One region of the Bradyrhizobium sp. DOA1 genome, then DNA from elsewhere that is predicted to be linked to it. Evidence: predicted binding sites of a transcription regulator. Region 1 holds the regulator's gene; each other region holds the start of a gene.

What was found. Region 1 encodes PhoB, which activates phosphate uptake and scavenging genes when phosphate is short. Its sites were predicted from a motif close to TGTCATNNANCTGTCAT; they were not measured.
Region 2: SE91_RS01545 (YdcH family protein) is a predicted target of PhoB. The motif match lies at 1,731-1,747, and genes of this name have one in related genera.
Region 3: ugpB (sn-glycerol-3-phosphate ABC transporter substrate-binding protein UgpB) is a predicted target of PhoB. The motif match lies at 1,156-1,172, and genes of this name have one in related genera.

The regions. Positions count from the first base shown of each region.
Region 1 is NZ_JXJM01000001.1:7,235,778-7,239,047, forward strand. Features, by position in the region: gene SE91_RS33510 (GcrA family cell cycle regulator) at 139-651, shown strand; gene phoB (phosphate regulon transcriptional regulator PhoB) at 892-1,599, opposite strand; gene phoU (phosphate signaling complex protein PhoU) at 1,622-2,338, opposite strand; gene pstB (phosphate ABC transporter ATP-binding protein PstB) at 2,350-3,171, opposite strand; gene pstA (phosphate ABC transporter permease PstA) at 3,168-3,270, opposite strand, start outside.
Region 2 is NZ_JXJM01000001.1:328,195-331,464, forward strand. Features, by position in the region: gene SE91_RS01525 (GGDEF domain-containing protein) at 1-648, shown strand, start outside; gene SE91_RS01530 (hypothetical protein) at 651-902, opposite strand; gene SE91_RS01535 (hypothetical protein) at 927-1,133, opposite strand; gene SE91_RS01540 (YdcH family protein) at 1,298-1,504, opposite strand; gene SE91_RS01545 (YdcH family protein) at 1,834-2,016, shown strand; gene SE91_RS01550 (NAD(P)/FAD-dependent oxidoreductase) at 2,128-3,231, opposite strand.
Region 3 is NZ_JXJM01000001.1:6,981,752-6,985,021, forward strand. Features, by position in the region: gene ugpB (sn-glycerol-3-phosphate ABC transporter substrate-binding protein UgpB) at 1-1,101, opposite strand, end outside; gene SE91_RS32380 (CaiB/BaiF CoA transferase family protein) at 1,321-2,541, opposite strand; gene SE91_RS32385 (organic hydroperoxide resistance protein) at 2,716-3,141, opposite strand.

The DNA.
Region 1 (3,270 bases):
ATGTACCGGCGTAAACGTTCGGGCGCTCGTTGCGCGCCCGGCGAGCCTTAAGGGATTCTGGCGGCACGGGTTTTTTCAAGGCTTAGGCATTCGCTGCGAGGCCCCAGGATGGCGGCGCGCAGCGAGGGAAAGGGTGCAATGACGGTTTTGACCTGGTCCGATGATCGCGTCGAGCAGCTGAAAAAGCTCTGGGAGGCCGGACTTTCGGCCAGCCAGATCGCGGCTGAGCTCGGCAATGTGACCCGCAATGCCGTGATCGGCAAAGTGCACAGGCTCGGCCTGTCCGGCCGCGCCAAGAGTCCGTCTTCGGCCGCTCCGCGGCCGCGCAAGGCACGCCCGGCGCAGCACATGATGCGGGTGACCCGTCCGATCTCGCGCGGCAACACCGCGCTGGCGCAGGCCTTCGAGGTCGAGGTCGAGGCAGAGCCCGTCACCTACGACAACGTGGTGCCGATGAGCCAGCGGCTGTCGCTGCTGGAATTGAACGAGGCGACCTGCCACTGGCCGGTCGGCGATCCCTCGAGCCCGGATTTCTTCTTCTGCGGCGGCAAGGCGCTCTCCGGCCTGCCCTACTGCGCCCAGCACTCGCGCGTCGCCTATCAGCCCGCAGCGGATCGCCGGCGCGCGCCGGCCAAGCCGAGCACGCGGTGAGCGGGGTTTAACTGACTGCAAGGACAGCAGCCGTCGCGCGATGACGGCTCCAATTGCTCGGTGTCACCCCCGCGAACGCGGGGATCCATAACCCAAGGGCGCAATTGTTGCGCGAGATGGTCACACCGAGTCGTCGTCAAACCACGTCTTGTGGTTATGGGTCCCGGGTTCGCGCTGCGCGCGCCCCGGGACGACAGCTGAGATTGTAGCCACAGCTGCCAGCGAACAAACTCAAAAACCTTACGTCTGCTCCGCCTTCGCAAACCGATCGTCGAGCGCATAGCCGGCACCGCGGACCGTGCGGATCGGGTCCTGCTCGCGGCCGAGATTGAGCAGCTTGCGCAGGCGGCCGATATGGACGTCGACGGTGCGTTCGTCGATGTAGATGTCGCGGCCCCAGACGCTGTCGAGCAGTTGCTCGCGCGAGAACACGCGGCCCGGATGCTCCAGGAAGAACTCCAGAAGGCGATACTCGGTCGGGCCGAGATCGATCGGCCGGCCCGAGCGCGCGACGCGGCGCTTGTCGCGGTCGAGCTCGATGTCGCCATAGGCCAGCACAGTGGCGAGCCGCTCCGGGCTTGCCCGCCGCAGAAGGCCCTTCACCCGCGCCAGCAGCTCCGGCACCGAGAACGGCTTGACGATGTAGTCGTCGGCGCCGGTCGCAAGACCCCGCACCCGCTCGCTCTCCTCGCCGCGCGCGGTGAGCATGATGATCGGCAGCTGCTTGGTCTCGGGACGGGTGCGCAGACGCCGGCACAGCTCGATGCCTGACAGCCCCGGCAGCATCCAGTCGAGCACGATCAGATCGGGGATGTGTTCCTTGAGGCGGGTGTCGGCGTCGTCGCCGCGCATCACCGTCTCCACGTCATAGCCGTCGCCTTCGAGGTTGTAGCGCAGAAGCTCGGTGAGAGCTTCTTCGTCTTCAACCACCATAATGCGTGCGCCCATGTGGTCGTCGCTCCTTAAGTCGTCAGGTATTCGGGACCGTCGTGGCGAAGGTCGTCATGTCGCCCTTCGGCCGCTTGTCGGTCATCGCCTGACCCTCGATCATGTAGAACACGGTCTCGGCGATGTTGGTGGCGTGGTCGCCGATCCGCTCGATGTTCTTGGCGCAGAACATCAGGTGGATGCAGAACGAGATGTTGCGCGGATCCTCCATCATATAAGTGAGGAGCTCGCGGAACAGCGAGGTGCAGATGGCGTCGACCTCCTCGTCGCCCTTCCACACCGCCATCGCCGCCGGCAGATCATGCGCGGCATAAGCGTCCAGCACCGACTTGACCTGCTGCTGCACGAGGTCGGTCATGTGCTCGAGGCCGCGAAACAGCTTCAGCGGATGGAAGTCCGCATCCAGCGCGGCGACGCGTTTGCCCATGTTCTTGGCGAGGTCGCCGATGCGCTCCAGATCGGTCGCGACGCGCATGGCGCCGACGATCTCGCGCAGGTCGACCGCCATCGGCTGGCGGCGGGCGATGGTGAGCACGGCGCGCTCCTCGATGCGCTTCTGCAGCGCGTCGAGCTCGGCGTCGATGGTGACGACGCGCTGGCCGAGTGCGACGTCGCGGCGGATCAGCGCGTCGACGGAGTCGACGATCATGCGCTCGGCGATGCCCCCCATCTCGGCGACCAGGCGGGTGAGCTCCTGGAGGTCGGTGTCGAAGGCCTTTGCGGTATGTTCAGAACCCATGTCCCGTCTCCTCAGCCGAACCGGCCGGTGATGTAATCCTGCGTGCGCCGGTCGCTCGGCGACGTGAAGATCTTGCTGGTGTCGTCGAACTCGATCAGCTCGCCGAGATACATGAAGGCGGTCTTGTCGGAGACACGGGCCGCCTGCTGCATGTTATGGGTGACGATCGCGATCGTGTAATTTTCGGACAGTTCCTGGATCAGCTCCTCGACCTTGGCGGTCGAGATCGGATCGAGCGCCGAGCAGGGCTCGTCGAACAGGATCACCTCGGGCCGCACCGCGACGGTGCGCGCGATGCAGAGACGCTGCTGCTGGCCGCCGGAGAGCGACAGGCCGGAGGCGTTGAGCTTGTCCTTGACCTCGTTCCACAACGCGCCGCCGCGCAGCGCCTTCTCGACCCGATCATCCATCTCGGATTTCGAGATCTTCTCGTAGAGGCGGATGCCGAAGGCGATGTTCTCGTAGATCGTCATCGGGAACGGCGTCGGCTTCTGGAACACCATGCCGACGCGGGCGCGCAGCAGGTTGAGGTCGAGCTTGGGATCGAGGATGTTGGTCTGATCCAGCAACAGCTGGCCGGTGGCACGCTGGCCCGGATAGAGATCGTACATCCGGTTGAAGATGCGCAGCAGGGTCGACTTGCCGCAGCCCGACGGGCCGATGAACGCCGTGACGCGGTTGGTGCCGAGCGCCAGATTGATGTTCTTCAGCGCGTGGTGCTCACCGTAATAGAAGTTCAGGTTGCGCGCGGTGACCTTGGCGGGCGCCTCGGGCAACGGCTGCGAGCCGGGGTGAACGGTCGGCGCACTGACGGAAACAGACATTTCGCTCATTTTGCAGTCCTCTCGGCGCCAAGGATGCGCGCGCCAATGTTCAGGGCAAGCACAGTCAGAGTGATGAGCAGCGCGCCGCTCCAGGCGAGTTGCTTCCAA
Region 2 (3,270 bases), 6.9 Mb from region 1:
CGCTCCAAAGCTGCTGCCAAGCGCTCCGCCGGGCCGCGGCAGCGGCGAACGCCGCCCGATGCGGCCACGGATACAACCAAGGCGATCATCCGCGGCTTGCGGAGCAAGCTCAAGGCGGCCGAGCGCCGGGTCGCGGAGCTCGAGGCGGCCGCCGACACCGATTTCCTCCTGGAGATTCCGAACCGGCGCGGGTTCGAGCGCGCGCTCCAACGTGCCGTTGCCTATATGAAGCGCTACCGCGCCAGCGGGGCGCTGATCGTGCTCGACGTCGATCGGCTGAAGCCGATCAACGATTCCTTTGGACACGCTGCCGGCGACGAGGTGCTCAAGGCGATTGCCGCGACGCTGACGCGTCAGGTCCGCGCCTCGGACGTGGTGGGCCGTCTCGGAGGCGACGAGTTCGCGCTGCTGCTGTGGAATCTCAGCGAGACCGACGCCATGGCGAAGGCCGCCATCTTCGAGCAGACGGTCGACGAGCTGTCATTCACCTTTCGGGGCCAGCAGGTGACTGCTGGCGCTTCCGCCGGCGTGGCGCTGCTGGGAGCGCAGTCCGACGCCGGCCGTGCCCTGGAGGAGGCCGATGCCGCCATGTATGTGCGCAAGGCGCACCGGCGGCACGAGCCGCGGATCAGGCTGGTGAGCAGCTGACGTTACAGCGTGGCCAGATCTTCCGGCACGTTGCCGAATTTGCGCAGCAGCGTGGCGTCGCCGAACTCGCCGGTCATCGGGTCGCCGCTGCGGCTGAATGCAACCGCACCGATGTTGCCTGCACCACGCGACAAGGCCTCGGCGCGCCGCAACGCTGCCGAGGAGCTCTGGCATTCCTCGGCGGCGCCGGCGACCGGCGAGCCATCGGCATCGATCAGGAAGGGCATTGCAACGTAATAGGTTACATCTGACATGGCGTTGCGCTCCAATGGTGAAGCTCAGGCGGCGCTGCTCTTGCTCCGCGAGGTCTCGGGAATGCAGCCGGCGGCAATCGCCGCCTGCAATTCTTCCAGCTCCGTCTCGAGATATTCGTTGGCCATGATCAGCGCCTTGATGGTGCTGCGCAGATTGCCGTCGCACATCGCGATCGCCTGATCGCAGGCTTGTTCATAATGGCTGTTGTCGAGAAGGGCGGTTGCCGGCATCTGCGTGGTCCTTCTGCCTTGTCTGGCGTGTTCTTTGGCGTGGTCCCTTGGCCTCGTACGCCGGCGTTTTCCGCGGCGCTGCGGTGTCGAATGTTCCTATTTTGTTCTTTTCGAGTCAAGCGGATTCAGATGCGGCGAGCGGCCGCGAGATCGGCTCAACACGCTCAGGCAATGATGTCGGGTGTGATCTGGTCTTCGATGAACGCGATGCGATCGCGCAGCAACAGCTTGCGTTTCTTCAACCGCTGTAGCCGCAACAGGTCGGGGGCGGGCGATTGATGCAATGCATCGATCGCCGCATCGAGATCTCGGTGTTCCTGCTGCAACCGGGTGAGCTCGGCTGCGAGCTCACGCTCGTCTTCATTGGTCATGTCTGCGGTGGCCGAAAACCGATAGGCGTGAGATCTGGGCTGTGGACGCCCTGTGGAAATTATCGTCCTTGCGCGGCGTGATCGCAAGCGATCTCGGGCCGCCGCTCGACGATCTCCCGCAACATATTTCTGCGGATCGCCGAGGGGCTGCGCAAGCGCATTGATATCATGGATTTTTCCCGCGCGGTTCCCGTACTCACGCTTCGTTACATATGAATTTTCAAAAATGACGGAGCGACGACGGATATCCGTCGACAGAACGAATCGGTGATGTAGACTTGCTCGTCCGGATCGAATCCTGAGGTTCAACCCTACCGAGGAGGTTTCGAATGACAATTCAGGCACATCTTGTTGAATTGGAGCGGAAGCACAAACTTCTCGAAAACGAATTGCACGAAGCTCTCGTGCACCTTTCAACAGACGACCTGCAAATTGTTGAGTTGAAGCGCCGGAAGTTGATGGTCAAGGACCAGATCGAGCGTCTGAAGCAATCTGGCGACACGCTCCACTAGTACCCCCGTAACAATGTAGAGTTGATCTAACCCTTCACGCAGGGATGACGCCTTTGCGCTCATCCCTGCTGCGAGGGACGCACGCGCCGTGCAAAGTTGTTTGCACGACGCTTAGATGTCTGCGAGCTCGGCAACGTGATCCGCGATCGCGAGCGACGACGTCAGCCCCGGCGATTCGATGCCGAACAGGTTGATCAGACCTGTGACGCCGTGATCGCGCGGGCCCTGCATCAGAAAATCCTGCGTGGCCACCGCCGGGGGCACGATCTTCGGACGGATGCCCGAATAGCTCGGCATCAACGCGCCGTCGGGCAGCGTCGGCCAATATTTGCGGATCGCAGGGTAGAAGCGCTCGGCACGTGACGGGTCGACCTCGTAGTTGATCGTCTCGATCCACTCGACGTCGGGGCCGAAACGGGCCTGCCCCGCCATGTCCAGCGTCAGGTGCACACCCAGCCCGCCGGGCTCGGGCACCGGGTAGATCAGGCGCGAGAACGGCGCCTTGGCATTGCAACTGAAATAGTTTCCCTTGGCGAGATAGGCCGGCGGAATGCGGTCCAGCGGCATGCCCTCGATGTTGCGCGCCACCATCGTCGCCGACAGCCCTGCGGCGTTGACGAGGAGGCTGCATTGCAGGGTCATCGGCGCTTCGCCGCCGGCTTCGATCTCGATCACGCCTGCGGCTGCCTTGGCGCGGACCAGGGGCGTGTGGAACGCGAAGGCCGCGCCCGCCGCCTCGGCCTCGCCGCGCAGCGAGAGCATGTAGGCGTGGCTGTCGATGATGCCGGTCGAGGGCGACAGCAGTGCGGCGTCGCAGGCGAGCGCCGGCTCCAGCTCGCGTGCGGCCTCGCCCGAAAGCAGCTCCATGTCGAGCACGCCGTTGGCTTCGGCGTGCGCCTTGATCGATTGCAGCTTTTCCGTCTCCTTCGCACTGGTCGCGACGATCAGCTTGCCGCAATTTTTGTGCGGGATGCCGCGCTCGGCGCAGTAGCGGTAGAGCGCGTGCTTGCCCTCGACGCACATGCGCGCCATCCAGCTCCCGGCGCGGTAGTAGATACCGGCATGGATCACCTCGCTGTTGCGTGATGACGTGATGGTGCCGATGGCCTCGGCTTCCTCGAGCACGATGACCTCGCGCCCGGCCTGCGCGAGCCTTCGAGCCACCGCGAGCCCGACCACGCCGGCTCCGATGACGACGCAGTCGACCCTATCCATGATTGTGCAGGCGGTCCGCTGGAGGAGCCGGTGGCAGGA
Region 3 (3,270 bases), 250 kb from region 1:
GGGCTGGTCCTTGTAGAAGCCGTCGGCCTTGGCCTTGTCATAGGCGGCCTTGGTGATCGGCAAATAGCCCGAGGACTTGTGGATGAAGACCTGGCGATCGGTGTCCGAGAGGAAGGTCAGGAATTTCGCCACGCCCTTGTATTCGTCGGCCGACTTGCCGCCCATCACCCAGAGCGAGGCGCCGCCGATGATCGAGTTCTGCGGTGCGCCCTTCGCGTCGGGATAATAAGGCATCGGCACCGCGCTGAAGGCGAACTTGGCTTGCGCCTTGACGTTGCCGAAGAAGGCCGACGAGGTCAGGTAGAGCGGGCATTCGCCCGACGTGAAGCGGCCTTCGCCGGTGTTGGTGCGGCCGGCATAATCGTAGGTCTTGTCCTTCTGGAGCTCGACCAGGTTCTCGAGGTGCTTGACCTGGAGCGGTCCATTGAACGAGAGCACGGTGTCGAAGCCATCGAGGCCGTTGGCCTTGCTGGCGAGCGGCACGTTGTGCCAGGCAGAGAGCTGCTCGAGATTGACCCAGGTGACCCAGGAGTTGGAGAACCCGCAGGTGGCGTGGCCGGCCGCCTTCAGCTTCTTCGCCGCGTCGAACACCTCAGGCCAGGTCTTGGGAATCTCGACATTGGCCTTCTTCAGCGCGTCGAGATTGACCCACATCACGGTCGACGACGAGTTGAAGGGGAAGGACAGCATCTCGCCCTTCGAGGTCGAGTAGTAGCCGGTGATCGCGGGCAGATAGGCCTTGGGATCGAACTTCTCGCCGGCGTCCTGCATCAGCTTGTAGACCGGTTTGACCGCCCCGGTCGCGGCCATCATGGTCGCGGTGCCGACCTCGAACACCTGCATGATGTGCGGCGCGTTGCCGGCACGGAACGCGGCGATGCCGGCGTTCATCGTGTCGGCGTAGTTGCCCTTGTAGGTCGGAATCACCTTGTAGTCGCTCTGCGCGCCGTTGAAGTCGTTGGCGAGCTTGACGATGACGTCGTTGTTCGCGCCCGTCATCGCGTGCCACCACTGGATCTCGGTCACGGCCAGCGCCGGCGAAGCCGACAAGCCGACCGTGATTGCGAGTGCGGCAGCCGCACCAAAATGTCGAAGAGCCATCAAGAAAACCTCCCTTGCCCGTCACTAAAGAAGCGCTTGCGCTAGCAGCGCCATATGACGTTCACATGACTGTGTAAGCGGGAGAAACGAAAGCGGCAAGCGCAGGAAATGGGAAGCCGGAAAATAGGCGAATGCCGAGGGCAGCCGCTTTCGTTCGCGCTGCACCTGCGTGCCCGCGCCGCAATGCGGCATGGATATCGGATGTCGAGGGCCGGCGACCTAGCGCTTGCGCTCGGGGCCGCAGACCGTGCCCTTGTCCAGCATCGAGTCGATCTCGGCCTTGGAGTAGCCGAACTCGCCGAGCACCTCCGCCGCGTGCTGGCTGAATTTCGGCGGCACGCGGCGCAGGCTCGGCTTGCTGCGGTCGAGCCGGATCGGCGAGGCCACGCCCTTGTACCAGTCCTTCTCGATGATATCGCCGCGCGCGACCGTGTGCGGGTTGGTCAGCGCCTGGTCGATCTTCTGCACGGGACCCGCGGGCAGGCCCGCCGCGAGCAGACGGTTGCACAGCGGCTCGGCCTCGTGCTGGCTGAACACCGCGGCAAGCTCGGCGCGTAGCGCCTCGCGGTTGGCGATGCGGTCCTTGTTGCGGGCGAAACGCGGGTCGGTGCCGAGCTCGGGCTTGCCGATCTCCTTGACGAGCTTGCGGAACGTGCCGTCGTTGCCGACGCCGATGAAGATGTTGTCGGTCTTGGTCGGGAAGATCGCGTAGGGCACGAGGTTCGGGTGCTCGTTGCCGGTCAGCGAGGGTGGCTTGCCATGCATGAAATAATTCGCGGTGTGCGGATGCATGATGGCAAGGCCGGTCTCGTACAGCGTCGTCTCCAGGAACTGGCCCTTGCCCGAACGCTGGCGCTCGGACAGAGCCATCAGGATACCGATCGCCGCATAGAGACCGGTGGTAATGTCGACCAGCGGCACGCCGATCCGCATCGGTCCGCTCTCGGGCGAGCCGGTCGCGGCGATCATGCCGGTCATCGCCTGGATGATGGCGTCATAGCCGGGATTGCCGCCGCGCGGGCCGTCGGCGCCGAAGCCGCAGATCCGGCAATGCACGAGGCGCGGAAATCTTTTGCTGAGGACATCGTTGCCGATGCCCCATTTCTCCAGCGTGCCCGGCTTGAAATTCTCGATCAGGACGTCGGCGGTCTCCAGCATCTTGAGCAGCACGGCACGGCCGCCCTCGGAGGCGAGGTCGAGGCCGATCGAGCGCTTGTTGCGGTTGATACCGATGAAATAGGCCGCGTCCTCCTCGTGGAACGGAGGGCCCCATTCGCGCACCTCGTCGCCCGCGGGCGGCTCGACCTTGATCACGTCGGCGCCATGGTCGGCGAGGATCTGGGTGCAGTAGGGACCGCCGAGCACGCGCGTGAGATCGATGACGCGCAATCCGCTCATGGCGCCCAGAACGGCTTCAGAACCCGCGGCTTTAGAACTCATGCCTTCGCTTCCCTGTGTCGACAATTGATCACAGGCCTAGCGAGGTTCGTGCACGCCAGCAATGGCCCCGCGGGCAGGGGCGTATGCGCCGCCTTGGCGCAATCCCGCGGAATGGCAAATCGGCGAAAGCGGCTGGCCCGAGGGGGATCCCGGGCCAGCCAATTCGCATGTCGGTCAGACGACTGTCAGGCGAACGTCGACATTGCCGCGCGTGGCATTGGAGTACGGGCACACCTGGTGCGCCTTCTCGACCAGCGCCTCAGCTTCAGTGCGGGCAAGGCCCGGCAGCGAGACGGCCAGATCGATGTCGAGACCGAAGCCGCCCTCCGAGCGCGGGCCGATGCCGACGGTCGAGGTCACGGAGGCGTCGGCGGGAACCTTGGGGCCGCCCTGCGAGGACACGAACTTCATCGCGCCGATGAAGCAGGCGGCATAGCCGGCCGCGAACAGCTGCTCGGGATTGTTGCCGGCACCGCCGCCGCCGCCGAGCTCCTTCGGCGTGGTCAGCTTGACGTCGAGCGCGCCGTCGAGGGTTGCCGCATGGCCGTCGCGGCCGCCGGTCGCCTTGGCGCTGGTCTTGTAGAGGACGTTCACGGACATTTTCATCTCCCTGGGGGTTCGGGTGGACGCGGTCTATATCGCAGACAATTAGATTGTGCGCAATCTAAATCGTAAAGTCTCACATTTAATTGTTCGCAATTGAATATGCGGCCGCGCACCCCCACAATG